2 linked regions of the Aquabacterium sp. OR-4 genome follow. The protein of the gene in region 2 interacts with the protein of the main gene of each other region in a pairwise test. Links are inferred from orthologs where the notes say so. Each region holds a gene or a part of one and is shown on either strand. Other genes may lie near its edges.

Region 1 (16,492 bases), on a different replicon or contig from region 2:
CCACGCGGTGGCAGCAGGCAGGCCACGGGGCGCCATCGGCGCCCCGGGGTGTCCACTCACACGCGGAACGACTCGCCGCAGCCGCAGCGGTCTTTCTCGCGCGGATTGTGGAACTTGAAACCTTCGTTCAAGCCTTCGCGCACGAAGTCGAGCTCGGTGCCATCCAGGTAGGGCAGGCTCTTGGGATCGATCAGCACCTTCACGCCGTGGTCCTCGAAGACATGGTCTTCGGGGGCCACGTCGTCGGCGTACTCCAGCTTGTAGGCCAGGCCCGAGCAGCCGGTGGTCTTGACGCCCAGACGCACGCCCACGCCCTTGCCGCGCCGGCTGATGTAGCGCGTGACATGCCGCGCCGCGGCTTCGGTGAGGGTGACGGCCATGGCGCTCAGATCGCCTTCTCGGCCACCGGCTGGGCTGCTGCTGCGGCGGCGTCGGCCGACAGGTCGGCGGCAGCCGGTTCGGCGTGGCGGGCGCGGTAGTCGTCCACCGCGGCCTTGATCGCGTCTTCGGCCAGGATGCTGCAGTGGATCTTGACCGGCGGCAGCGCCAGCTCTTCGGCGATGTGGGTGTTCTTGATAGAAAGCGCCTGGTCCAGGCTCTTGCCCTTGACCCACTCGGTCACCAGCGAGCTGCTGGCAATGGCCGAGCCGCAGCCATAGGTCTTGAAGCGCGCGTCCTCGATCAGCCCGGTGTCGGGGTTGACCTTGATCTGCAGCTTCATCACGTCGCCGCAGGCCGGCGCGCCGACCATGCCGGTGCCGACATCGTCGTCGCCCTTGTCGAAGCTGCCGACGTTGCGCGGGTTCTCGTAGTGGTCGACGACCTTTTCGCTGTATGCCATGTCCAATGCTCCTGAATCAGTGGGCCGACCACTGGATCGAATTGAGATCCACGCCGTCGCGGTACATCTCCCACAGCGGCGACAGCTCGCGCAGCCGCGCCACGCGGTCCTGCAGCATGGCCACGGCCTGGTCGATGTCGTCTTCGGTGGTGAAGCGGCCGATGGTGATGCGCAGCGACGAATGCGCCAGCTCATCGCTGCGGCCGAGTGCGCGCAGCACATAGCTGGGCTCGAGGCTGGCCGAGGTGCAGGCCGAACCCGAGCTGACCGCGATGCCCTTGACGCCCATGATGAGCGACTCGCCCTCGACGAAGTTGAAGCTGATGTTCAGGTTGTGCGGCACGCGGCGGGCCATGTCGCCGTTGATGAACACCTGCTCCATCTGGGTCAGCCCGGCCACCAGCTTGTTGTGCAGCATGCGGATGCGCTCGATCTCGGTGCCCATCTCGGCACGCGCGATGCGGAAGGCCTCACCCATGCCCACGATCTGGTGCGTGGGCAGCGTGCCCGAGCGCATGCCGCGCTCATGGCCTCCGCCATGCATCTGCGCCTCCAGGCGCACCCGCGGCTTGCGTCGCACGTACAGCGCGCCGATGCCCTTGGGGCCGTAGGTCTTGTGCGAGGCCAGGCTCATCAGATCGATCGGCAGCGTGGCCAGATCGATCGGCAGCTTGCCGGTGGCCTGGGCCGCGTCCACATGGAACACGATGCCCTTGCTGCGGCAGAGATTGCCGATGGCGGTGACGTCCTGCACCACGCCGATCTCGTTGTTGACGAACATCACCGAAATCAGGATGGTGTCGGGGCGGATCGCCGCCTCGAGCTTGGCCAGGTCGAGCAGACCGTCGGGCTCGACATCCAGGTAGGTGGCATCGAAGCCCTGGCGCTCGAGCTCGCGCACCGAGTCGAGCACGGCCTTGTGCTCGGTCTTGACCGTGATGATGTGCTTGCCGCGGCCCTTGTAGAACTGCGCCGCGCCCTTCAGGGCGAGGTTGATGCTCTCGGTGGCGCCGGAGGTCCAGACGATTTCGCGCGGATCGGCGCCCACCAGCTCGGCCACCTGCACGCGGGCGCGCTCGACGGCCTCTTCGGCCTCCCAGCCCCAGGCGTGGCTGCGGCTGGCCGGGTTGCCGAAATGCTCGCGCAGCCAGGGAATCATGGCGTCGACGACACGGGGATCGCAGGGCGTGGTGGCGCCGTAATCGAGGTAGATCGGGAGATGCGGGGTCATGGCCACGAAGAATGCGGGTAACGGAAAGATCAGGACGCCAGCAGGCTCACTTGGACAAGGCCGAGCCGAGCGCGAACACCGAGTTCGGCGCGGTCACCTTGATCGGCTTGACCACCGGCACGCTGGAGATCGCGCGCTTGATCGGCACCTCTTCCACCGACACGCCCTTGGCCAGCTGGTCGTCGACCAGCTTGCGCAGCGAGATCGAATCGAGGTACTCGATCATTTTCTGGTTCAGGCTGGCCCACAGGTCGTGGGTCATGCAGCGGCCGGCCTCGTCGCCCATGCAGTTTTCCTTGCCGGCGCAGCCGGTGGCGTCGATGGGTTCATCGACCGCCACGATGATGTCGGCCACGGTGATCTCGTCGGCCTTGCGGCCCAGCGAATAGCCACCGCCCGGGCCGCGCGTGCTTTCCACCAGCTCGTGGCGACGCAGCTTGCCGAACAGCTGCTCGAGGTACGACAGCGAGATCTGCTGGCGTTGGCTGATGGCGGCCAGAGCCACCGGCCCGTTGTTCGAGCGCAGTGCCAGATCGATCATCGCCGTGACGGCGAAACGGCCCTTGGTGGTCAGACGCATGGAGTTCTCCTGAAAGCCGGACGGGCGGCGCGGCACGACACCGGTTCTGCCCGCGTGCGGCGCAACCGGTATAACCGACGGGGTGACCGGAAGCTGCGATCGGTATCCCGACTGCTGGGGTCGAGTATATCAGTATCCGACTAATCTTGTCGGCATTGAGCGGGCGCCAGCGCCCTGCGGCGCGGCCGCAAGCGGCCGTCAGCCCGTGGTGCCGAGGCGGCGGCGCAGCACCGCCAGCAGGCCGTCGCAGGCCGGCTCGATCAGGTCGAGCGCGTGGTCGAACCCTGCCACGGCGCCGTAATACGGATCGGGCACCTCACGCTCGCCCAGCCAGGGCGCGTGGTCGAGCAGCAGGCCCAGGCGTTCGGCGAGCGCCGGTGGACAGCGCTTTTGCAGATCGGCCAGGTTGCCGGCGTCCATGGCCAGCAGCAGGTCGAAGCGTTCAAAGTCGGCATCGGCCACCGGCCGCGCCTTCTGGCCTTCGAGCTGCCAGCCGCGCCGCGCGGCCTGGGCCACCGCGCGCCGGTCGGGTGCCGCACCGCGGTGATGGCCCAGGGTGCCGGCCGAATCCACCCGCACCCGGCCGGCCAGGCCGGCCTGCTCGAGCTTGCCGCGCAGCACGGCCTCGGCCATCGGCGAACGGCAGATGTTACCCATGCAGACCATCAAGACCGCGCACTGCGGCTCGGGCCCACGCTTGAAGAGGCGCTTCAACATGGGCCGAGGATAGCCCAGGCGGCTGCGGGTCTTCCCCAAGGCCTCCCCGCGGCGAGCATCAAGGTTCCCCTACAGATCCCACTTCAAGCGCAGGGGGGTATCGACGAAAACGTAACACGGACTGCGCATGAACCCCGCGGTCGTGTCACCCATCCAACCCCAGGCTCCCCCATGCGCGACAACGGTTTCGTCTCCCAACGCGAGTACCTGCTGCCGGAAGGCAGCACGCTGGTGTCCTGCACCGATCTGCAGAGCCACATCCGCTACTGCAACCCGGCCTTCATCGAGGTCAGCGGCTACAGCAGTGAGGAACTGCTGGGCCAGCCGCACAACCTGATCCGCCACCCCGACATGCCGCCCGAGGCCTTTCGCGACATGTGGGCCACGCTGAAGGCCGGCGAGCCCTGGACGGCGCTGGTGAAGAACCGCCGCAAGAACGGCGACCACTACTGGGTGCGCGCCAATGTGACGCCGGTGCTGGAGAACGGCGCGGTCACCAGCTACATGTCGGTGCGCACCGTGCCCTCGCGTGCCGAGGTGCAGGCCGCCGAGCGCCTGTACGAGCGCATGCGCGGCAACGGCGGTGGCGGCCTGAAGCTGCACAAGGGCGATCTGGCCGTCTCGGGCTGGCCGGGCATGGTGCGCCGCATCACCCAGCCCAGCCTGGGCATGAAGCTGAGCCTCACCGCGCTGGCCGGCACGCTGGGCACGGCCACGCTGGCCGAGCTGCTGTCGCAGTGGGGCGTTGCGGCCTCGATGACCGGCGCCCTGGTGCTGGGCAGTGCCGTGGCCTGGCAGCTGCGCAACATGGCGCTGGCGCCGCTGCGCAATGCCATCACCGTGGCCCGGCGCATGTCGGCGGGTGACTTGTCGCAGAAACTGGCCTCGCAGCACAACGACGAGGTCGGCCAGCTGGCCCGCGGGCTGACCCAGCTGAACGTCAACCTGCAGGCCATCGTGGGTGACGTGCGGCGCGAGGTCGAGGGCATCAGTCTGGCCTCGGGCGAGATCTCGCGCGGCAACGCCGACCTGGGCCAGCGCACCGAGTCACAGGCCAGCAACCTGCAGCAGACCGCCGCGTCGCTGGAAGAGATCACCGGCACCATCCGCCAGACCGCCGACACCGCACGCGCCGCCACCGAACTGGCCCAGGAGGCCACCACCGCCGCCACCGACAGCGGCGACGCCGCACGCGACATGGCCGGCCGCATGGACGAGATCCGCAGCAGCTCGCAGCGCATCGGCGAGATCATCGGCACCATCGACGGCATCTCGTTCCAGACCAACATCCTGGCGCTGAACGCGGCGGTCGAGGCCGCACGCGCCGGCGAGGCCGGCCGCGGCTTTGCGGTGGTGGCCTCGGAGGTGCGCGCGCTGGCGCAGCGCACCAGCACCGCCGCCCGCGAGATCAAGGTGCTGGTCGAGGACGCGGTCACCAAGGTCGAGCTGGGCACCAAGCTGGCCGCCAACACCGGCGAATCCACCCGCCGCACGGCCGACGCCGTGCAGCGCGTGCATGCGCTGATTGCCGAGATCAGCCAGGCCGGCAGCGAGCAGAGCAAGGGCGTGAGCCAGGTCAACAGCGCGGTGTCGGAGCTCGACAACCTGACCCAGCAGAACGCGGCGATGGTGGAAGAGCTGGCCGCCGCGGCCTCGTCACTGAACGGCCAGGCCGAGGTGGTGGCGCAGGCGGTGCGCATCTTCCGCACCTGATGCACCTGATGCACCTGATGCACGCGGCCTGACCGCCGCTGCGCGCCCGGCCCACAGCCGGGCGCGCGTTCGTCGGATCGGACGATTCCGCTGCCGCTGGCGCGCGCCTACAGTGCGGCCCGCAGGCCGGCTCCATCGGGCTGCGCTGCAGTCTGGAGGTGCCCCGGTGAGTCCGTCCCGTTCGCCATCGCTCGAGCCCGGCAGCGCCGCCGGCGCCGCTGCGCACACCACCGCCCCGGGTGCCGCGCCGGGCTGCCCCTTTCATGCCGCCGGCGCGATGGCCGGCGCCGTGCCGGGGGCCGACATCGGCCCGCGCTACCGCCGCCCGCTCGGTGTGCTGCACCACCCCGGCGTGCGTGGCGAGATCGCCCGGCTGGATGCCCGGCGCGACTGCCAGCGCATCGTCTTTCTGCTGTCGGCCTACGAGTTTCCGTTCGACATGACGCGGGCGCTCGAGATCGCGCTGTTCCACACCTATGGCAGCCGCTCGGTGGCGCGCCTGCTGGACCGCACGGCGCAGTTCGCGCGCCAGGGCCAGAAACGCTACGACGACACCAACCTGCTGATCGCCAACTTCATGGAAGCCGGCTGGGATGGCGACCCCGGCGCCCGCGCCATCGCGCGCATGAACCACATCCACAGCCACTACCGCATCCCGAACGAAGACTTCCTGTTCGTGCTGTGGACCTTCATCGACTTTCCGATCGACTGGATGGCGCAGTTCGGCTGGCGCGCGTTCACGCCGCACGAATGCGAGGCCTGGTTCCACTACTGGCACGGCATCGGCCAGCGCATGGGCCTGGTCGACATCCCGGCCAGCAAGCCGGCCTTCGACGCCTTTGTGGCGGCCTACGAGGCGCGCGAGTTCCAGCCAGACGAGGCCTGCCGCCGCGTGGCCGATGCCACCGTGGCCATCATGGCGGCCTGGCTGCCGGCGCCGCTGCGTGGCCTGGTCAAGCCGGCGGCGGCCTGCCTGGTGCGGCCGCAGTTGCGCCGCGCGGCGATGTTGGCCGAGCCCTCACCCGCCCTGAACGCCGTGCTGCGCGGCGTGCTGAAGCTGCGCCGCGCCGTCAAGCGCGTGCTCAGCATCGAGCGCTACCCCACGCTGCTGGCCGACAAGCATTACCGCAGCTATCCGCAGGGCATGCCGCCGATCGAGCAGATCGGGCCCGATGCGCTGCAGCGCAAAAAGGGCTGAACGCGCGCGCCTCAGGCCTTGGCCAGCGGCACCACGTTGACGTCGTGTGCGCCGCCGGCACCGAACACCTGCTCGCGCAGCAGCGCCAGCTGGTCGCGCACACGGGCGGCCTTCTCGAACTCGAGGTTCTTGGCGTGCTCGATCATCTGCTTTTCCAGCGCCTTGATGCGCTTGGCCAGGTCTTTCTCGCTCAGGCCTTCGGTCTCCACCGCGTCCATCAGGCCCTGCACCTTGGTCTTGTCGTCGGCCTGTGAGACCACGCCGTCGATCAGCTCCTTGACCTGCTTCATCACCGTGCGCGGCGTGATGCCGTGCTCGGCATTGAACTCGGTCTGCTTGGCGCGGCGGCGGGCGGTTTCGTCCATCGCGCGGCGCATCGACTCGGTGATCTTGTCGGCGTAGAGGATGGCGCGGCCGTTGGCATTGCGCGCGGCGCGGCCGATGGTCTGGATCAGGCTGCGCTCGGCACGCAGAAAGCCTTCCTTGTCGGCATCGAGGATGGCCACCAGGCTGACCTCGGGGATGTCGATGCCTTCGCGCAGCAGGTTGATGCCCACCAGCACATCGAAGGTGCCCAGGCGCAGGTCGCGCAGGATCTCCACGCGCTCGACCGTGTCGATGTCGCTGTGCAGGTAGCGCACCTTGACGCCGTTGTCGGTGAGGTAGTCGGTGAGCTGCTCGGCCATGCGCTTGGTCAGCGTGGTGATCAGCACCCGCTCGCCCTTCAAGACCGTGTTGCGGATCTCCTGCAGCACGTCGTCCACCTGCTGCGCGGCCGGCCGCACGTCGACGATGGGGTCGACCAGGCCGGTGGGCCGCACCACCTGCTCCACCACCGCGCCGGCATGGGTCTTTTCATAGTCGGCCGGCGTGGCCGAGACGAACACGCACTGGCGCATCTTGGTCTCGAACTCGTCGAACTTCAGCGGCCGGTTGTCGAGCGCGCTGGGCAGGCGAAAGCCGTACTCCACCAGCACCGTCTTGCGCGCCCGGTCGCCGTTGAACATGCCGCCCAGCTGGCCGATCAGCACATGGCTCTCGTCCAGGAACATCAGCGCGTCGCGCGGCATGTAGTCGACCATGGTGGGTGGCGGGTCACCGGGCTTGGCGCCGCTCAGGTGCCGGGTGTAGTTCTCGATGCCCTTGCAGTGGCCCACCTCCTGCAGCATCTCGAGGTCGAAGCGGGTGCGCTGCTCGAGCCGCTGGGCCTCGACCAGCTTGCCGCCCTTGACCAGCTCATCCAGCCGCTCGCGCAGCTCGAGCTTGATGGTGTCGATGGCGCTCAGCACGCGCTCGCGCGGCGTCACGTAGTGGCTGCTGGGGTAGATGACGAAGCGCGGAATCTTCTGGCGGATGCGGCCGGTCAGCGGGTCGAGCAGGCTCAGCGATTCGATCTCGTCGTCGAACAGCTCGATGCGGATGGCCAGCTCGCTGTGCTCGGCCGGAAACACGTCGATGGTGTCACCGCGCACGCGGAAGCTGCCGCGGCTGAAGTCGACGTCGTTGCGGCTGTACTGCATGCGGATCAGCTGCGCGATGGCATCGCGCTGGCCGATCTTGTCGCCCACGCGCACGATGAAGCGCATCTGCGTGTAGTCCTCGGGCTTGCCGATGCCGTAGATGGCGCTGACCGAGGCCACGATGATGGTGTCGCGCCGCTCCAGCACGCTCTTGGTGGCCGACAGCCGCATCTGCTCGATGTGCTCGTTGATCGAGCTGTCCTTCTCGATGAACAGGTCGCGCTGCGGCACATAGGCCTCGGGCTGGTAGTAGTCGTAGTACGAGACGAAGTACTCCACCGCGTTCTTGGGAAAGAACTCGCGGAACTCGCTGTACAGCTGGGCGGCCAGCGTCTTGTTGGGCGCAAACACGATGGCCGGCCGGCCCATGCGGGCGATCACATTGGCCATCGTGAAGGTCTTGCCCGAGCCGGTCACGCCCAGCAGGGTCTGGTAGGCCAGGCCGTCGGCTATGCCCTCGCACAGCTGGTCGATGGCGGCGGGCTGGTCACCGGCCGGCGGATAGGGCTGGAACAGCTGGAACGGCGAGCCCGGGAACGTGACGAACTGGCCTTCGCCCGATGGCATGGGCGAGGCATCTTCCGCGGCAGACAGGTCGGCAAGATCGGACATCGGGGTTTCCCTGGGGCAAATGGGTCACTGGCTCTAAAATCGCGGGCTGGCTGCGGCGCTGGGTGGCGCGCGCCGGCCAATCCAACAGCGTACCGCAGTGCGGCATTCCACGTGGGTGCCGCTGCCGCAAGCCGCCGTGAACCGCCCTTCCCTGCTGCCACCGTCCTGACAGGAACCACACCTCCATGAGCTTCTTCGCCGCCGTCGAGATGGCCCCGCGTGACCCGATCCTGGGTCTGAACGAACAATTTGCCGCCGACACCCGCGCCGACAAGGTCAACCTCGGCGTCGGCGTGTACTTCGACGACGCCGGCAAGCTGCCGCTGCTGGCCTGCGTGAAGGCCGCCGAAACCCAGCTCACCGAAGCGGCCAAGCCGCGCGGCTACCTGCCCATCGACGGCATCGCCGCCTATGACAAGGCCGTGCAGCGCCTGGTGTTCGGCGCCGATTCGGCCGTGCTGGCCGACGGCCGCGTGGCCACCATCCAGGCGCTCGGCGGCACCGGCGGCCTGAAGGTGGGCGCCGATTTCCTGAAGAAGCTGAACCCCGCCGCCCAGGTGCTGATCAGCGACCCGAGCTGGGAGAACCACCGCGCGCTGTTCACCAACGCCGGCTTCGAGGTGGGCACCTACAGCTACTACGACGCCGCCAACCGGGGCGTGAAGTTCGACGCCATGCTGGCCGACCTGAACGCTGCCGCCGCCGGCACCGTGGTGGTGCTGCATGCCTGCTGCCACAACCCGACCGGCTACGACATCACCCCGGCGCAGTGGGCGCAGGTGATCGCCACCGTCAAGGCACGCAGCCTGGTGGCCTTTCTCGACATGGCCTACCAGGGCTTTGGCGACGGCATCGCCGAAGACGGCGCGGTGATCCAGCAGTTCCTGGACAGCGGCGTCGAGAACTTCTTCGTCGCCACCTCGTTCTCCAAGAGCTTCAGCCTGTACGGCGAGCGCGTGGGTGCGCTCAGCGTGGTGTGCGCCAGCAAGGACGAGACCGCCCGCGTGCTGTCGCAGCTCAAGATCGCCATCCGCACCAACTACAGCAACCCGCCCACCCATGGCGCCCAGGTGGTGGCCACGGTGCTCGACACGCCTGCGCTGCGCGCGCAGTGGGAGCAGGAGCTGGCCGCCATGCGCCAGCGCATCAAGCAGATGCGCACGCTGCTGGCCGAGAAGCTGGTGGCCGCCGGTGTAAAGCAGGATTTCGGCTTCATCGTGCGCCAGCGCGGCATGTTCAGCTACTCGGGCCTGAGCAAGCCGCAGATGGAGCGCCTGCGCAGCGAGTTCGGCGTGTACGGCGTCGATTCGGGCCGCATCTGCGTGGCCGCACTCAACACCCAGAACATCGACAAGGTGGTGGCCGCCATCGCCGCGGTGCTCTGAGGGGCCGCTGCCCCACACTGACGCCCTTTTTTTGCTGCAGCGCCACATCCGGCGCCAGCCACCCTGCACAGCCCGGCCCCGCCGGGCTGTGTCGTTTGGGCACAGGCTTGTCGCCCAGGCGACAGGAAAGCCGAACTGCGGTGCGAAGTTACGTGTTTTTCCGTAGCCGGCTCGGCCTATGCAGCCGCACGATGCTCGGAGTAACATTCACAATGCTGCAGTGCACAAAACTTTGCACCCGCCGTCAGGTCGGGTTCAGGGGCTGCAGCACAAGATGACAGCGCTCGCCCGAGCCCCCGACGCACCGCCGTCTGACTGGAGTCCATCCCGCCATGCTTTATCAGATCTACGAGACCCAGCGTGCACTGATGGCGCCGTTTTCCGAGTTCGCCAGCGCCTCGGCCAAGCTCTACAACCATCCGCTCTCGCCCTTCACGCACACGCCGATGGCGCAGCGCGTGGCCGCCGGTTTCGACCTGATCCACCGTCTGGCCAAGGATTACGAGAAGCCCGAGTTCGGCATCCGCACCGTGCCGGTGGACGGCGTGGACGTGGCCGTGCAGGAGCAGTACCCGATCGTGCTGCCGTTCTGCCGCCTGATCCGCTTCAAGCGCTATTCGGACGATCCGGTGGTGCTTGAGAAGATGAAGAGCCAGCCGGTGGTGCTGGTGGTGGCGCCGCTGTCGGGCCACCACAGCACCCTGCTGCGCGACACCGTGCGCCAGCTGCTGCGCGACCACAAGGTGTACATCACCGACTGGGTCGATGCGCGCCAGGTGCCGGCCGAGGCGGGACCGTTCCACCTCAACGACTACGTCAGCTACGTGCAGGACTTCATCCGCCACCTGGGCCCCGAGGTCAATGTGATCTCGGTGTGCCAGCCCACCGTGCCGGTGCTGGCCGCCGTGTCGCTGCTGGCCACCAAGGGCGAGTTCACGCCGCGCACGCTGACGATGATGGGCGGCCCGATCGACGCCCGCCGTTCGCCCACCGCGGTGAACAACCTGGCGATGAACAAGAGCTTCGAGTGGTTCGAGAACAACGTGATCTACCGCGTGCCGCCGAACTTTGCTGGCGCCGGCCGGCGCGTCTACCCGGGCTTTCTGCAGCACACCGGCTTCGTGGCGATGAACCCCGACCGCCACCTGAGCGCGCACTACGACTACTTCCAGGACCTGATCCGCGGCGATGACGATTCGACCGACGCGCATCGCCAGTTCTACGACGAGTACAACGCCGTGCTCGACATGCCGGCCGAGTACTACCTCGAGACGATCAAGACCGTGTTCCAGGATTTCGCCCTGGTCAACGGCACCTGGCAGGCCGACGACGGCACCTACGTGCGCCCGCAGGACATCACCACCAGCGCCCTGCTCACCGTGGAAGGCGAGCTCGACGACATCTCGGGCGCCGGCCAGACCCGCGCCGCGCACGACCTGTGCAGCGGCGTGCCCAAGAGCCGCCAGTTCCACTACGACGTGGCCGGCGCCGGCCACTACGGCATCTTCTCGGGCCGCCGCTGGCGCGAGAAGGTGTACCCGGAGATCAAGGCCTTCATCCTGACCTTCAACAGCCCCGAGGGCCGGCTCGACCACACGCCCACCCCCGACGAGCTGAGCGGCGACTACGAGATCGACCGCATCGCCGTGGATGCCCCCGCAGCCGTGGCCGCCGAGGCACCGGCGCGCAAGATCACGGTGCGCAAGGCCACGCCGGTCAAGACGGCCAAGACCGCCTCCAAGCCCACCGCCCCGGTGGCCGCCGAGGCCCCGGTGGCCGCTGCCGCGCCGGCCCGCACGCGCAGCCCGCGCGCGGCGGCAACCGCGCCGGCCCCGGCCGCCAACCGCCCCACGGCCCGCGCCACGCGCAAGCCGCGCGGATAATCCGGGCGGTGCAGTCCACCGCCCCCATCCCCCCGCGAGCCATCGCGCCGAACCCCGCCACCGAGCGGGGTTCTTCATTGGCCGAGCAGATCGACGCGCTGCTGCCGCAGACCCAGTGCACCCGCTGCGGCTACCCCGATTGCCGCAGCTATGCCCAGGCGATTGCCGGCGGCCGCGAGGCCATCAACCGCTGCCCGCCCGGTGGTGCCGAAGGCGTGGCGCGGCTGGCCGCGCTGACCGGCCAGGCGGTGCAGCCGCTGGACGCGGAATGCGGCGCCGAAGGCCCGCGCCTGCTGGCCGTGATCGACGAGGCCTGGTGCATCGGCTGCACGCTGTGCATCAAGGCCTGCCCGGTCGACTGCATCAGCGGCACCCACAAGCGCATGCACACGGTGATCGACGCCGACTGCACCGGCTGCGAGCTGTGCGTGCCGGCCTGCCCGGTGGACTGCATCCGCCTGGTGCCGGTCAGCGGCGAGCGCACCGGCTGGCAGGCCTGGAGCGCGGCCGAGGCCGCCACCGCCCAGGCCGCCTACACCCAGCGCAACGCCCGCCGCGCCCGCCACAAGCACGAGCACGACGCGCGCCTGGAAGCCAAGGCCGCCGCCAAGCTGGCCGATCTGCCGGCCCACACCCAACACACCGACCCGGTGGTGATCGACCGCAAGCGCGCGGTGATCGAGGCGGCACTGGCGCGCGCCCGCGCGCGCCGCGCGGCAGACCAGGGCTGAGATGAACCGGCCGCCACACGCATGGCATTCACCGCCCGCCAAGGCGGCGCATCAGGCCCGCCGGGCGGCCGGGCGAGCCTGACATGTCGCGCCTTCAAGCCAACGCGCTGCTGCTGCTGGCCGCGGTGATCTGGGGCTCGGCCTTCGTGGGCCAGGTGCTGGGCATGGCGGGCGTGGGCCCGCTCGGCTTTACCGGCGTGCGCTTTCTGCTGGGCGCGCTGGTGGTGGCGCCGCTGGCCTGGCGCGAGCGCCGCGCGCTGCAGGCCCAGGGCCATGCGCTGGGCGTGCCCGAGCTGCGCTGGATCGCCCTGCTGGGCGCGCTGCTGTGCACCGGCGTGGTGATGCAGCAGATCGGCCTGATGAGCACCACGGTCACCAACGCCGGCTTTCTGACCGCGCTGTACGTGCCCCTGGTGCCGCTGCTGGCCTGGTTTTTTCAACGCCAGGCGCCGCACTGGAGCGTGTGGCCGGCAGCCGCCGGCTGCCTGGGCGGCACCTGGCTACTGACCGGGGGCTCGCTGGGTGCCTTCAGCCCGGGCGACCTGTGGGTGCTGGCCAGCGCCCTGCCCTGGGCCGTGCATGTGCTGCTGGTGGGCCAGGTGGCCAACAAGCTGCGCGGCGCCTACGGCCTGGCCTGCGGGCAATTTTTGGTGTGCGGCCTGGCCGCCAGCGCTGCCGGCCTGGCGCTCGAGCCGATCACGCTGCAAGGCCTGGCCAGCGCGGCCGGCGCCATTGCCTACACCGGCGTGCTGTCGGTGGGCGTGGGCTTCACCATCCAGGTGGTGGGCCAGCGCCACGCGCCGCCGGCCGACGCGGCCATCGTGCTCAGCTCGGAAACCGTGTTTGCCGCCTTGTTTGGCGCGTGGTTCCTGGGCGACCGGCTCAGCGCCGTGGGCCTGCTCGGCTGCGGCCTGATCCTGGCCAGCATCGTGGGCGTGCAGATCCTGCCGCTGCTGCGCGCCCGACTGACCTCCACCTCCTGAGCTGGTTCATGAAATCTGCCGACATCACGCCCTTCTTCGCCACACTGGCCGCGGCCAACCCGCAGCCGGCCAGCGAGCTGGAGTACACCAGCGTGTTCGAGCTGCTGGCCGCCGTGCTGCTGTCGGCCCAGGCCACCGACGTGAGCGTCAACAAGGCCACGCGCCGGCTGTTTCCCATGGCCAGCACGCCGCAGGCCCTGCTGGCGCTGGGCGAGGAGCGCCTGGCCGATCACATCAAGACCATCGGCCTCTACCGCAGCAAGGCCCGGCACCTGATCCAGACCTGCCGCATCCTGATCGAGCAGCACGGCGGCCAGGTGCCGCGCAGCCGCGTGGCGCTGGAAGCCCTGCCAGGCGTGGGCCGCAAGACCGCCAACGTGGTGCTCAACGTGGCCTTCGGCGAGCCCACGATGGCGGTCGACACACACATCTTCCGCGTCGGCAACCGCACCGGGCTAGCCCCGGGCAAGACGCCGCTGGCGGTGGAGCTGCAGCTCGACAAGCGCGTGCCGGCGCCGTATCGGCGCGATGCGCACCACTGGCTGATATTGCACGGGCGCTATGTGTGCACGGCGCGCTCGCCCAAGTGCGGGGTCTGTCAGGTGCGAGCGTGGTGCGACATGGGGCGCAAGCTGCCGGCTTGAAGCCGCGGCGGGCGACTTGTAAGGAATCGGCGCCCGCCGCGACCCATTGCGCATGAAGCCGCTTCTGCTCCTGTTCACGCTGCTGCTGGCCAGCGCCAGCCTGGGTGCTGCACCGCCACCGGCAAGCCCCCTGCCCTTCAGCGGGGCCACGCTGGACGGCCGGCGCTTCGACCTGGCGGCGCGGCGCGGCCGTGTGGTGATGGTGGTGCTGTGGCGCAGCACCTGCCCGGTCTGCATCGACAAGCTGCCCGAACTGCGGATCAACGCCCGCGGCTGGAAGGACGCACCCTTCGATCTGGTGCTGGTCAACCTGGATGCCAGCCCCGCCGATGCGGAACGTTATGACCGGGCGCGCCGGATCCTGGCCCCCGGCGAGGCCTCGGTGTTCAGCTTCTGGCAAGGGCAGGCGCAGATGCCGGGGCCATGGCGAAGCCCGGATCGCCTGCCGCACACCGTGATCATTGATCGCCAGGGCGCGGTGGCCGCGCAGTTTGAAGGCCGCATCCCGGCCGAGGCCTGGAACCAGGTGGCTGATCTGCTGCCCTGACAGGCCGGGCAGCGGTCGGCGCGGGCGGCCATGCGCCGATCAGGCCGGCCCGAATCGCGCCTGGCGGCACTCGCCGTAGCGCGGCGGGCGCGGCCAGTGGGCGGCGTCCAGTCCAGCGCACAGGCGTGTGGCCAGCCGCACGGCAGGATCGGTGGGCCGCTCAGCCCGCTGCAGCAGCTGCATCACGCCCGCATGGGCCACCACGAGGCGGGGTTCGGTGGCGGCCAGGGCACCGCCCCCATGGGCGCCAGGCGCTTCAGGGGGTCGGCCTGGCGCTGGCGCCTGCACCCAGGCCGCCACGCGCAACGCCATGGCCGCCAGCGCCTCGCCGCCGCCCGGCGCATGGCCGGTGAAATCGGCCTCCCAGGCCTGCACCTCGCTCCAGGCGATGTCGCGCCAGGGCTGGCCGTCCCAGGCGCCGAAGTGCAGTTCCATCAAGCGCGCATCGATGTGGTGGCGCCAGCCCCAGCGCGCCAGCCAGCGGCCCACGTCGGCGCAGCGGCGCAGCGGTGAGGTCCACACCGCGCGCGGCAGGCCGTGGCGGCGCGCCGCGGTGCGGATGCGGTGCGCCAGGCGCTTGGCGCGGCGGGGGTGCACCGGCAGATCGGTCTGGCCGATGCAGCGGCCGGCCGCGCCCTCGGGGCGGGGATGGCGCCACAGCCACAGGCTCGAGGGCGCGGCCTGGGTTGGCGCGGCCTGGGCTGGCGCGCCCTCGCCTGCCACGCCCGGCGCCGTCATGCCATCCACACCGGCTGGGCCGCGGCCACGACCAGCACCGCCAGTTCGGCGAACTGCTGGGTGGCACCCAGCGTGTCGCCGGTGAAGCCGCCCAGGCGGCGCAGCAGCCAGGCGCGCATGCGCCAGGCCACCAGCAGCACGGCCAGCAGCGCCAGCGTGGCGCGCCAGGGCATGGGCGCTGGCAAGGCCAGCGGCACGCCGCCTGCGGCCAGGCCACCGCCCAGCGCCACGGCCACCAGCAGCGTCCAGCCCCAGGCCGTGGCCAGGCCGGCCGCGCCGATGCGCTGGGCCAGGGGCTTGGCCTTGGCGTGCTCGGGGTCGCCGGCATAGGTCAGCGTGGCCAGCAGCGTGGCGGCGCCGGCGCGGCTGGCCGCCTGCGCCAGCACCAGGGCAGCGGCCGCGGCCATGGCGCTGTGCTGGCCGGTCAGCTGCGCCAGCAGCGCCAGCTTGGCGGCCAGCACCAGCACCAGGCCCAGCGCGCCATAACTGCCCAGGCGCGAGTCCTTCATGATCACCAGCGCGCGCTCGCGGCTCACGGCGCCGCCCAGGCCGTCGCAGGTGTCGGCCAGGCCGTCTTCATGAAAACCGCCGGTCAGCCACACCGTGGCCGCCGTGGCCGCCACGGCCGCCACCCACGGGCTGCCGCCCAGGGCCGTGGCCAGCGCCAGCGCCGCCGCACCAAACGCCCCCACGCCCGCGCCCACCAGCGGAAAGTGGCGTGTGCACTGCGCCAGCCAGGCGGGGTCGAAGCGGGCCAGCCGCACCGGCACGCGGGTGAGGAACTGCAGCGCCACGGCGATCAGCCGCAGTTCGTGAACCAGGGCCTGCAACATGCGGCGATCAGGCCTCGGCAGGGCCGCTGACGCCCGCCGAGTCGAAACTGGCCATGCCGGCCAGCAACTCGACAGCCGAGGCCACCAGCGGCCAGGCCAGCGCCGCGCCCGAGCCTTCACCCAGGCGCAGGCCCAGATCCAGCAGCGGCTGGGCGTCCAGCGCCTGCAGCATGGCGGCATGGCCGGCCTCGGCACCGCGGTGGCCGAACACGCAGGCGTCGGTGAGCGATGGCGCCAGGCCGCGCGCCACCAGCGCCGCGGCGCCGGCGATGAAGCCATCCACCAGCACCAGGCGGCGCTCGGCCGCGGCCTGCAGCATGGCGCCGGCCATCATCG
Region 2 (10,145 bases):
ACTGTTCACGGCCGGCTTTTGCCGGCCGTTTTCATTTCAGCCGCCCTGCGGCTCAGGGTGGATCGGGCAGGCCGAACAGGCGCGCGCCATTGCCCCAGCCGATGCGCCGTGCGGCCTCGGGCGGCAGGCTTCCCAGCCAGCGCCGAGCCTCGGCCATCAGCGTCTCGTAGGCGCCCCAGCGCGGATTGACCCAGGTGTCCGAGCCCACCAGAAAACGCTCGCTGTGTTCAGCCAGCAGGGCCTGCCACTCGGCGCTCAGGCGGCCATCGTGGGCCGTCAGGCCGGGCCGGTAGGACAGCTCGCCCATCAGCGTGGGGTGGCGCTGCAGCAGCGCACGCACCCGCTCGACCGGCACGCCGCCGATGCCCGTGTGCGCCCACACCAGCCGGGCCCGCGGCGCATGGGCCATCAGGCGCTCGATGGCCTCGTCGTCCACGTGCGCCAGCACCACCAGGTCGCGCGCCTGGGCCAGCTGCATCAGGCGCCGCGCGATCGGGCCATCGGCATTGCGGCTGTCGTAGAGGTGGAACTCGCCCAGGCCGCGATAGGGCCCGGCCGGTGTGCCCGCCGCCAGCTCGTGCTGCACCATCGCGGCAATGCTGTCGTCGGCAAACCAGCCGGTGTAGTCGGCGCGGTTGCGGTACAGGCGCACGAAGGGCACCACCGCGACGCCGGCCGCACGCGTGGCCGCGGTGGCGGCGGCCAGGGTCTTGGTGCCGTCGTTCGGCCGGCTGTTGGCCACCACCGCACGCACGCCGGCGCGCTGCATCATGGCCAGCACCTCGGTCAGTGGATAGGGGCAGTCGGCGCCCAGCGCGCAGGCCTCGTCGTTGTAGTGCAGGTGGGCATCGAACAGCGGGCCGGCATAGGCCGGGCCGGTGGCCAGGGCCGGCCCGGGCAGGGGCAGCAGGGCCAGCACCAGTGCAGCCTGGGCGGCCCATGCGAGACGGCCCGCAACACGATCTCGGCGCGGCACGGCTTGATCTGGCGCAGGCTGGCGGGCGCCCGACGGCGCGGCGGACGAAGGGTCTGGCATCGTTTGCTCCACTTGTCACGCTGGCGCCCTGCACGGGCACGGGCACCGTTCAGCCTTGCGCCGGCGCTGCCGAAGATACGTCAACGGCCGCTTCCATGGCCCGCGCCACCGCCGGTGCGGGGCCGCGCAGGGGCCGGGCGCCTTGTTGTACTTTCGAGCTGTCATGCAGTACCCACACACCCCCGAGCGCAGCACCGAGCTGCTGCGACAGGCCCTGCCACTGATGTCGCGCCAGTCGGCGGCGCTGCATCCGATGAGCTATGCAGTCTGGTATGCCTACGTGGCCGACAGCGCCTCGGCGCTGCGGGTGGAGGTTGACCACCACCTGGCACAGCGCGGTGCGCTGGATGAAGCCACCACCGCGCAGCTGTACCGCCGGCACCTGGCCGACCTCGACCCGCAGGCGGCGCAGCGGGTCAGCGACGGGCTGCAGCAGCTGATCGGCGGCATGTCGGCGCAGGCCGCACTGGCCAAGGACCAGACCTCGCGTTACGGCCATGCCCTCGAACGCATGGCCGCCGAGCTGGCCGGCAACACCCACCCCGACGGCGCGCCGGCCGAGGCCGCAGGCCCGCCCGCCCTGCTGGACGAGCTGCGCACCCACACCCGGCAGATGCAGCTCGACATGGCACAGATGCAGCAGCGGCTGTCCGACAGCCAGCGCGAGATCGACCAGCTGCGCGGCGAGGTCCAGCGCGCGCGCGCTGAATCCCAGGTGGACGCACTCACCGGCCTGCCCAACCGCCGCGCCTTCGACGCGCGCCTGGCCGAGTGCCTGGCAGCCGCCAGCGCCACGCGCACGCCCTGCCTGCTGATCCTGGACCTCGACCACTTCAAGCGCATCAATGACAGCTACGGCCACCCGTTCGGTGACCAGGTGCTGCGCGCCGTGGCCCAGCTGCTGCAAACCCTGGTGAGCGAGCCGGCCATGGCCGCCCGCGTGGGCGGAGAAGAATTTGCCGTGCTGCTGCCGGCCACCACGCTGGCCGAGGCGCTGGCACTGGCCGAGAAGCTGCGCGTCACGGTGGCGGCCAGCCGCATCAAGCGCAAGGGCAGCGATCAGCCGATCGAGCGCATCAGCCTGTCGCAGGGCGCGGCCCTGTGGCGGCCGGGCGATGTGGCCGAGGCGCTGGTCGACCGCGCCGACCGCGCGCTGTACACCGCCAAGGCCGCCGGCCGTGACCGGGTGGCCGTGGCCGACCACTGACCCGGCGCACCCGCGCAGGCCCCTGGGCACCGGGCTCGGCCCGGCGCGCCGATGCCATCAACCAGCAGCCGCTCAGGCCGGCTTGGCACCAGGGCGTGCGGCCGCCGGTGCCGCCGCGCGCGTGGCCGGGCGACCGGCGGCTGCGGCCGCTGGCGCGGGCGGCTGGCTTTCCAGGTGATCGAGCCAGGCCAGCGCCAGCTCACCGGCCGCCGCCGCCTGCTCGTTGAGCGCCAGCAGCAGCGCCTGGTAGGCGCGTGCGCTGGCGGCATCGGTGGGCAGCCCGGCGGGATTGTCCGCGGGGTCGGCCGCGGGGTTGGCCGTGGCGCTGGCCATGGCGCCGGCCGGCTGTGTGCGCGCCTGAGCTTGAGCTTGAGCTTGAGCTTGAGCTTGAGCTTGAGCTTGGGCTTGGGCTTGGGCCTGGGCCTGGGCCTGCCGCCAGACCTGGCGCGCCGCCAGCACGGCCCGGTCGGCCTGCAGGGCGGCCTCGTGGCTGGCATGCAGCGTGGCCACGCGCTGTACCTGATCGCTGGTGCGGGCCGAGACGGTCATGCGCAGCGTGGGCGGCTCGGCCACCAGGTGCGGCAGGCGCCATTGCGCCAGTGGTGTGCCGATCTGCGCCACCAGCCCGTTCACCGGCACGCCGGCCAGGCTGGCCACGGCGTGGATGGCCTGGTCGCGCTTTGCCGCACGTCCGGCGGCAAAGCGCTCGGTCTGGGCCAGTTGCTCGGCCACGCGGGCCAGCGCGGTCTCGCGGGTCTCGGCCGAGCCGGCATCGGCATCGGCATCGGCATCGGCATCGGCATCGGCATCGGCATCGGCCGGCAGATCCATCAGCGCGGCCTGCTCGGCACGGGCCAGCGGCAGCAGGGCATCGGCCACCGACCATTGCGCGTGGTACACGCGCACCGCCACCCATTGCCGCGCCAGCGCCTGGGCGCGTGCGGCATCGTGCGGCGCCACCGGGGCCAGCAAGGCGGTGAGCACCGGGTCGTCGAAGCGTGTCCACCAATCGGCGCGCAAACTGGCGGCGGCGGCGGCGGCGGCGGCGGCGGCGGCGGCCGGCACGCCAGCGCCGCTGGCGGGGTTGGCCGCGGTGCCGGTTGCGGCAGCCGGTGCGGTGCCCGCCGTGGCCGCCCGGGCGGCCGGCCCGGCCAGGCAGGCCAGCACGGCCAGCGCTGCTGCCGAGCGCAGCGCCACGCGGGCCAGCACGCCCGGCACGGCGTCGGGGCGGAGCGGGCGCATCACGCCGCCACCCAGCGGCCGGCACCGCGCCCGCCGTGCAGCGGCACGCTGCGGTTGGCGCTGGCCGCCAGGCGGGCGTGGTCGGTGCTCATCAGAACGCAGCAGCCGTGCAGCGCGGCGGCCGTCCACAGCGACAGCCGCACTGCCGTGACCTGCAAGGGCGAGAGCCCGGCCTCGGGTTGCTCCACCACCACCAGCCGGCGGCGGCCCACCAGCGCACGGGCCAGCAGCACCAGGCGCTGCTCGTCGGGGGCCAGGGCCGACGGGCGGCGATGCATCACCTCCGACAGGCCCAGCGCATCCAGCTCGAGTGCCGCCAGATCAAAGGCATCGCCGGCCTGCGGCTGCACCAGGCGGCGCGCCACCGCCACATTGCCCAGCGCGGTGAGCGCGGGGTCCAGCACGTCGCCCAGCAGCGCCCGGCCGATGTGCCGGCGCTGCAGCAGCTGGCGCTGCTCGCCGCTCAGGCGCTCGGCATCCAGGCCCAGCACCTGCCAGCGGCCCAGCGGCTGGCGCTCGAGCACGGCGGTCTCGAGCACCGCGCGGCGGGTGGCGGCCACGCCCCCACGCAGGTGCACGATGTCGCCGCCCTGGGCCTCGAAGCCCACCGGCTGACCGTCGGCCGTGCGGCCGTGCACCCACAGCGCGGGTGACGCCTCGTCGCGCAGGCCCGGGTAGCGCGCCGGCAGCGCGGTGAGCGCACGCACACGCCGCCACGACGGCGTGATGGCCGTGGCCAGCGTGGGCACCGGCGCCGCAGCGCCGGCACGGGGTTCGGAAACGGCAAGCACAGCGGAGTTCATCGCAGGCCTTTCACGGCAGACACCATGGCGGTGAGCCTAGGCCGCGGCCTGCGCCGCGCTGTTGCGCGAACGTTGTGTGAGGTAAAGACCCGCGGCGGCGGGTGGCGTCGCGTACCCGCGGCGCCGGGTGCCCCACCTCAACGCGCCAGCAGCGGCTTCAGAAAGCGCCCGGTGAAGCTGGCCTCGCAGGCAGCCACGTCTTCGGGTGTGCCGGCGGCCACCACGGTGCCGCCGCCGGCGCCGCCCTCGGGGCCCATGTCGATCAGCCAGTCGGCGGTCTTGATGACATCGAGGTTGTGCTCGATCACCACGATGGTGTTGCCGGCCTCGCGCAGCTGGTGCAGCACGCGCAGCAGCAGCTCGATGTCGGCGAAGTGCAGGCCGGTGGTGGGCTCGTCCAGGATGTAGAGCGTGCGGCCGGTGTCGCGCTTGCTGAGCTCGAGCGCCAGCTTCACGCGCTGCGCCTCGCCGCCGCTCAGCGTGGTGGCGCTCTGGCCGAGGGTGATGTAGCCCAGGCCCACGTCCAGCAGCGTCTGCAGCTTGCGCGCCAGTGCCGGCACGGCGCTGAAGAAGCCGCGCGCCTCCTCCACCGTCATGGCCAGCACCTCGTGGATGTTGCGGCCCTTGTACAGCACCTCCAGCGTCTCGCGGTTGTAGCGCTTGCTGGCGCAGGTGTCGCAGGGCACGTACACGTCGGGCAGAAAGTGCATCTCGACCTTGATCACACCGTCGCCCTGGCAGGCCTCGCAGCGGCCGCCGGCCACGTTGAAGCTGAAGCGGCCGGCCCCGTAGCCGCGCTCGCGCGCCATCGGCACCTCGGCAAACAGCTCGCGGATCGGCGTGAACAGCCCGGTGTAGGTGGCCGGGTTGCTGCGCGGCGTGCGGCCGATCGGGCTCTGGTCGACGTTGATCACCTTGTCGAAGGCGTCGAGGCCCTCGATCTCGTCGTGCGCTTCGGGTTCGGTGTGGCTCTGGTACAGCTTCTTGGCCACCGCCGCGTACAGGGTGTCGTTGATCAGCGTGCTCTTGCCCGAGCCCGAGACGCCGGTCACGCAGGTGAGCAGGCCCACCGGGATGTCCACCGTCACGCCCTTGAGGTTGTTGCCGCGGGCATTGGCAATGCGCAGCGAGGTGGCCGTGCTCTGCGTGAAGCTGGGCCAGCTGCCGTCGGGCAGGCGCTTGCGCGGCGCGGTCGCCTCGGGCTCGGGGGCCGGCGACGGCGCGGCGGCCCAGGCCCGGCGCTGCTTCGGCACCTCGATGCGCAGCACCTGCGAGAGGTAGCGGCCGGTCAGGCTCTCGGGATGGGCGGCCACGGCCTCGGGCGTGCCCTGGGCGATGACGCGGCCGCCGTGCACGCCGGCGCCGGGGCCCATGTCGATGACATGATCGGCGGCGCGGATCATGTCCTCGTCGTGCTCGACCACCAGCACGCTGTTGCCCAGGTCGCGCAGGTGGCGCAGCGTGCCGATCAGGCGCTCGTTGTCGCGCTGGTGCAGGCCGATGCTGGGTTCATCCAGCACGTACATCACGCCGGTCAGGCCGCTGCCGATCTGGCTGGCCAGGCGGATGCGCTGCGCTTCGCCACCGCTGAGGGTGTCGGCGCTGCGGTCCAGGCTCAGGTAGTTCAGGCCCACGTCGTTCAGGAACTTCAGCCGCGCGCGGATCTCGCGCACCACCTTGTCGGCGATCTCGGCCTTGGCGCCGGTGAGGTGCAGGGCCTCGAAGTACGCCAGCGCCTCGGCCAGCGTGGCGTGCTCGATCTCGAAGATGGCCTGGCGCGGCACCGCCGGCTGGCCATCGGCGCGATCGGCGCCCACCAGAAACACATGCCGCGCCTCGCGCCGCAGCCGCGTGCCGTGGCAGTGGGCGCAGGGCTTGGCGGCCTGGTAGCGCGCCAGGTCTTCGCGCACGGTGACCGAATCGGTCTCCTTGTAGCGGCGCTCGAAGTTGGGAATGATCCCCTCGAAGGGATGGGCACGCTTGACCATGCGCGGCTTGCCCTTGGCCGTCTCCGACTGGTAGACGAACTCGATCTGGTCGGTGCCCGAGCCGTGCAGCAGCGTGTGCCGCGCGCTGGGCGGCAGCTCCTCGAACGGCGCCTCGATGTCGAAGCCGTAGTGCGCGGCCACGCTCTCCAGCAGGCTGAAGGTGTAGGCGTTGCGCCGGTCCCAGCCCTTCACCGCGCCACCGGCCAGGCTCAGGCTGGGGAATGCCACCACGCGCTCGGGATCGAACACCGTCTGCTGCCCCAGGCCGTCGCAGTGCGGGCAGGCGCCCATCGGCGCATTGAACGAGAACAGCCGCGGCTCCAGCTCGGCCAGCGCGTAGCTGCACACCGGGCAGGCGAACTTGCTGGAAAAGAGATGCTCCTTGCCGGTGTCCATCTCGAAGGCGATGGCCCGCCCGTCGGCGGCGCGCAGCGCGGCCTCAAAGCTCTCGGCCAGGCGCTGCTTGGCGTCGGGCCGGGCCTTGAGCCGGTCGATCACCACGTCGATGTCGTGCTTCTCGTTCTTCTTCAGCGCCGGCAGCTCGGTGGCCTCGACGATCTGGCCGTCGACGCGAAAGCGCACATAGCCCTTGGCCTGCATCTCGGCGAACAGCTCGACGAACTCGCCCTTGCGGTCGCGCACCACCGGGCTCAGGATCATCAGCTTGGTGTCCTCGGGCAGGGCCAGCACGAAATCCACCATCTGGCCCACGCTCTGCGCCTGCAGCGGCAGGTTGTGATCAGGGCAGAAGGGCGTGCCGGCACGTGCGAACAGCAGGCGCAGGTAGTCGTGGATCTCGGTCACCGTGCCCACGGTGGAGCGCGGGTTGTGGCTGGTGGCCTTCTGCTCGATGCTGATGGCCGGTGCCAGGCCCTCGATCACATCCACATCGGGCTTGTCCATCAGCTGCAGAAACTGGCGCGCATAGGCGCTCAGGCTTTCCACATAGCGGCGCTGGCCCTCGGCGTACAGCGTGTCGAAGGCCAGGCTGCTCTTGCCCGAGCCCGACAGGCCGGTGATCACCACCAGGCTGTGCTTGGGGATGTCGAGGTCGATGGCCTTGAGGTTGTGCGTGCGCGCACCGCGGATCTGCAGGTGGCTGGACGCGGTGATGGCGGGCGGTTTCGGCGTGGCGGCCGGGGCCTGGGCTGCGGTGGCGGCTTCGGCGGGAGACGGGCGGGACATGGGGCGCAGCAGTTCGAGGGCAACCGGACATGATAGTCGGCGGCGCCATCGCGGCCGGTTTCGGGCCTGTCGGCGTGCGCTGGGTCACAAGTTGTTTCCACTGCGCCCCCCGGAGTGGGGCACCGGCCCCCCGGATGCAGGTGGGGGCCGCCGCCGCGGCACGGGCCGGCGGCGCTAGAGTTTCCACTCTGTCAAGTCCGAGTATCCAGAGGAGCCAACGATGACCGCCCCGAAGACCCGCAAGAACCGTTTCCTGGCGCTGGCGCCGATGGCCGTGGCCAGCGTGCTGGCCCTGTCGGCACCCATGAGCGCCAACGCGCTGAACGTGGTGTACGACAGCCTGCTGGCCACCGGCACCTACTCGATGAACAACGGCCCGCTGGTCAACGTGCTGCCCTGGCTGGACACCCCCACCTCGAAGGACGTGCTGCACTTCGGCTACGCCGGCGTCAGCTCGGTGGGCATGCACAGCTACGGCGACGTCGCGGGCAGCTTCGGCTCGCGTTCGTCGGGCGGCGGCGTGTACGACGTGACCGGCAGCTTTTCGATCACCCTGACCGTCACCAACGACCAGCTCACCGCCCAGGCGCTGAAGTTCGACTACTACATCACGCCCGGTTCGCTGAACCTCACGCCCTTCGGCTACACCGGCAGCCAGTTCGCCGAAGCCAGCGTGGGCTTTGCGATCACCACCTCCGACAACCGCGCCAGCTGGGCCACCTCGGCCTATCTGCGCCATGACGCCGGCGGCACGACCTACACCGAAACCGGCGAAGACATCTACGGCGGCAGCGGCGATTCGCGCACCGTCGAAGGCGGCAGCAAGTCGCTGGATCTGGGCGTGCTGAACGCCGGCGAGTCGGTGAGCCTGACCTACACCCTGACCTCGGCTGCCAAGGGCGACGCCGTGAACGGCACGGCCACCGTGGTGCCGGCCTGGGACGAGGTGATCCCGGCGCACTGGATCGAGTACACCGACTGCGGCTACGGCTACGGCGGCTACGGCGAGATGCCCCAGCTGGCCCGCATGGCCGCGTCCGACTTCGAAGGCGAAGGCGACTGCAAGCTGGTGCGCGAGTTCGTGCCCGAGTCGGTGCTGCACCACCCCGAGGTCATCATCTCCGACGGCACCACCGGTGGCTCGCACTCCAGTTCGGGTGACCCGTTCACCTTCAACTCGCTTGACCAGTTCGCCAGCGTCTACTCCACCGCCGTGCTGCCGGCCGGCCAGACCCAGCAGGCACAGATCAGCGTGCCCGAGCCCGGTGCGCTGTCGCTGGTGGCCATGGCACTGGCCGGCCTGGGCTGGACGGCGCGCCGCCGCCGCAGCTGAGCCTGCACCGGCGCCCGCGGCTGGCCACCGCCGCGGCGCAGGCTGCCGTGATCTGCAAGGCCCCGCTATGGCGGGGCCTTGTTGCTTTTGGCGGCCGCAAACCGCCTCGCTCAGGCCCGGGGCAGGCGCTCCAGCCGCGCCAGCAGATCCTGCACCTGCGTGTCGTGGGTGAAGCCGCGGCGGCGCTCGGCAAAGGCGCGCGCGCCATGGCGTTGCGGCGCATCGGCGGCCAGCAGGCCCTGGATCAGCGCCTTGAAGTCGGTGGGGCGGCGGCGCAGGGCCGCGCTCAACCCCAGGCCGGCGCGCTCGACCTGGCGGGCCATCAGAAACTGCTCGGCCTGCATCGGCAGCAGCAGCACCGGCACGCCCGCCAGCAGGGCCTGCACCATCGTGGCCTGGCCGGCATGGCACACCAGCAGATCGGCACGGGCACAGGCCTGGCCCAGATCCACCGGGCCATCGGCGTAGTGCACCTGGGGTGACACCACCGGCGGCGGCTTGCCGCCGGCCACCTCGGGCAGGTAGCACTCCACCTGGCAGCCCAGGCTCACCAGGGCCTGCAGCACGGCCACATGGTCGGGGTGGGTCGACTTGAGGTACGCAAACACATGCGGCCCCTGGCCGGCCGGCCACTGCGGCGGCCGGCCTGACTGCGGCAGGTAGTTCGGCCCCAGCCAGTCGTCACCGCTGGTGTTGCCGCGGTCGTAGTGGTCGATCTCGGGCCAGCTGCACAGCAGCGGCATGTCGCCGCCGAACAGGTGGCTCAGCTGCGCCAGCGGCGCGGCGCCGTGCCGGGTGAGCACGCGGTTGACGTTGTCGAACACCAGCTGCTCGGCGCGCGCCAAGCGGCCCGGCGCAATGGGTTCCCAGTCTCGGTAGGCCGGCATGGGCTGCTGGTGCGGCGGCATCCAGAAGCCCATGCCCACGCTGGCTGCCGGCAGGCCGGCAATGCGCGCGGCGATCAGGGCACTGGGCGCGTAGTCGACCACCAGCGCCTGCGCACCGCTCAGCGCAATCAGCGCCAGCCAGCCCTGCACCAGGGCGTCCACCGCGTCGGCATCGATGTAGCCGCAGCCCATCAGGATCTCGGGCAGCGACACCTGCTGCTCGGGCACACCCACGGCGCGGTGCAGCCACACCGGCGCCTGCAGCCGCGGGCAGGGCAGATCGGCCAGCAGGCGCCGGGTTTGCACCAGGTCGCGCAGCGCCAGGGTCACGTGGTGGCCACGCGCATGCAAACCGGCGGCCAGCGGCTTCACGCGGCCGGCGTGGCCGAGCCCGCCGCCCAGTTCCCAGCCAATCAGGTAGTGGTGTGCCATGCCGCCATGTTCTCAGCTTTGCGCCACCCTGC

What was found.
Region 1: the proteins of uvrA (region 2) and uvrB interact in binary tests that used the Escherichia coli proteins (3 or more experiments, as listed by UniProt). The link is inferred for Aquabacterium sp. OR-4 from one-to-one orthologs.

What each region holds. Positions count from the first base shown.
Region 1 is NZ_JAOCQD020000002.1:175,211-191,702, forward strand. Bases 5,853-8,772 are described here. They hold uvrB (excinuclease ABC subunit UvrB), read right to left. Parts: upstream 8,413-8,772; coding sequence 6,292-8,412; downstream 5,853-6,291. Other genes in these bases: N4G63_RS12995 (oxygenase MpaB family protein), read left to right, coding at 5,853-6,280; N4G63_RS13005 (amino acid aminotransferase), read left to right, coding at 8,598-8,772. Also shown: iron-sulfur cluster assembly protein IscA, read right to left, coding at 57-380; Fe-S cluster assembly scaffold IscU, read right to left, coding at 386-841; N4G63_RS12975 (IscS subfamily cysteine desulfurase), read right to left, coding at 858-2,078; Fe-S cluster assembly transcriptional regulator IscR, read right to left, coding at 2,119-2,652; N4G63_RS12985 (low molecular weight protein-tyrosine-phosphatase), read right to left, coding at 2,851-3,369; N4G63_RS12990 (methyl-accepting chemotaxis protein), read left to right, coding at 3,541-5,082; more of N4G63_RS12995, read left to right, coding at 5,249-5,852; more of N4G63_RS13005, read left to right, coding at 8,773-9,797; N4G63_RS13010 (polyhydroxyalkanoate depolymerase), read left to right, coding at 10,130-11,680; electron transport complex subunit RsxB, read left to right, coding at 11,758-12,411; N4G63_RS13020 (DMT family transporter), read left to right, coding at 12,495-13,394; nth (endonuclease III), read left to right, coding at 13,403-14,038; N4G63_RS13030 (TlpA disulfide reductase family protein), read left to right, coding at 14,091-14,585; N4G63_RS13035 (histidine phosphatase family protein), read right to left, coding at 14,625-15,323; cobS (adenosylcobinamide-GDP ribazoletransferase), read right to left, coding at 15,320-16,156; cobT (nicotinate-nucleotide--dimethylbenzimidazole phosphoribosyltransferase), read right to left, coding at 16,164-16,492. UniProt on the Escherichia coli protein: The UvrABC repair system catalyzes the recognition and processing of DNA lesions. A damage recognition complex composed of 2 UvrA and 2 UvrB subunits scans DNA for abnormalities.
Region 2 is NZ_JAOCQD020000001.1:425,545-435,689, reverse strand. What follows is about bases 4,226-7,790. They hold uvrA (excinuclease ABC subunit UvrA), read right to left. Parts: upstream 7,462-7,790; coding sequence 4,426-7,461; downstream 4,226-4,425. Other genes in these bases: N4G63_RS01720 (PEP-CTERM sorting domain-containing protein), read left to right, coding at 7,682-7,790; N4G63_RS01730 (P-loop NTPase family protein), read right to left, coding at 4,226-4,288. Outside these bases: N4G63_RS01745 (amidohydrolase family protein), read right to left, coding at 53-922; N4G63_RS01740 (GGDEF domain-containing protein), read left to right, coding at 1,200-2,243; N4G63_RS01735 (hypothetical protein), read right to left, coding at 2,316-3,485; more of N4G63_RS01730, read right to left, coding at 3,485-4,225; more of N4G63_RS01720, read left to right, coding at 7,791-8,794; N4G63_RS01715 (glycosyltransferase), read right to left, coding at 8,905-10,113. UniProt on the Escherichia coli protein: The UvrABC repair system catalyzes the recognition and processing of DNA lesions. UvrA is an ATPase and a DNA-binding protein. A damage recognition complex composed of 2 UvrA and 2 UvrB subunits scans DNA for abnormalities.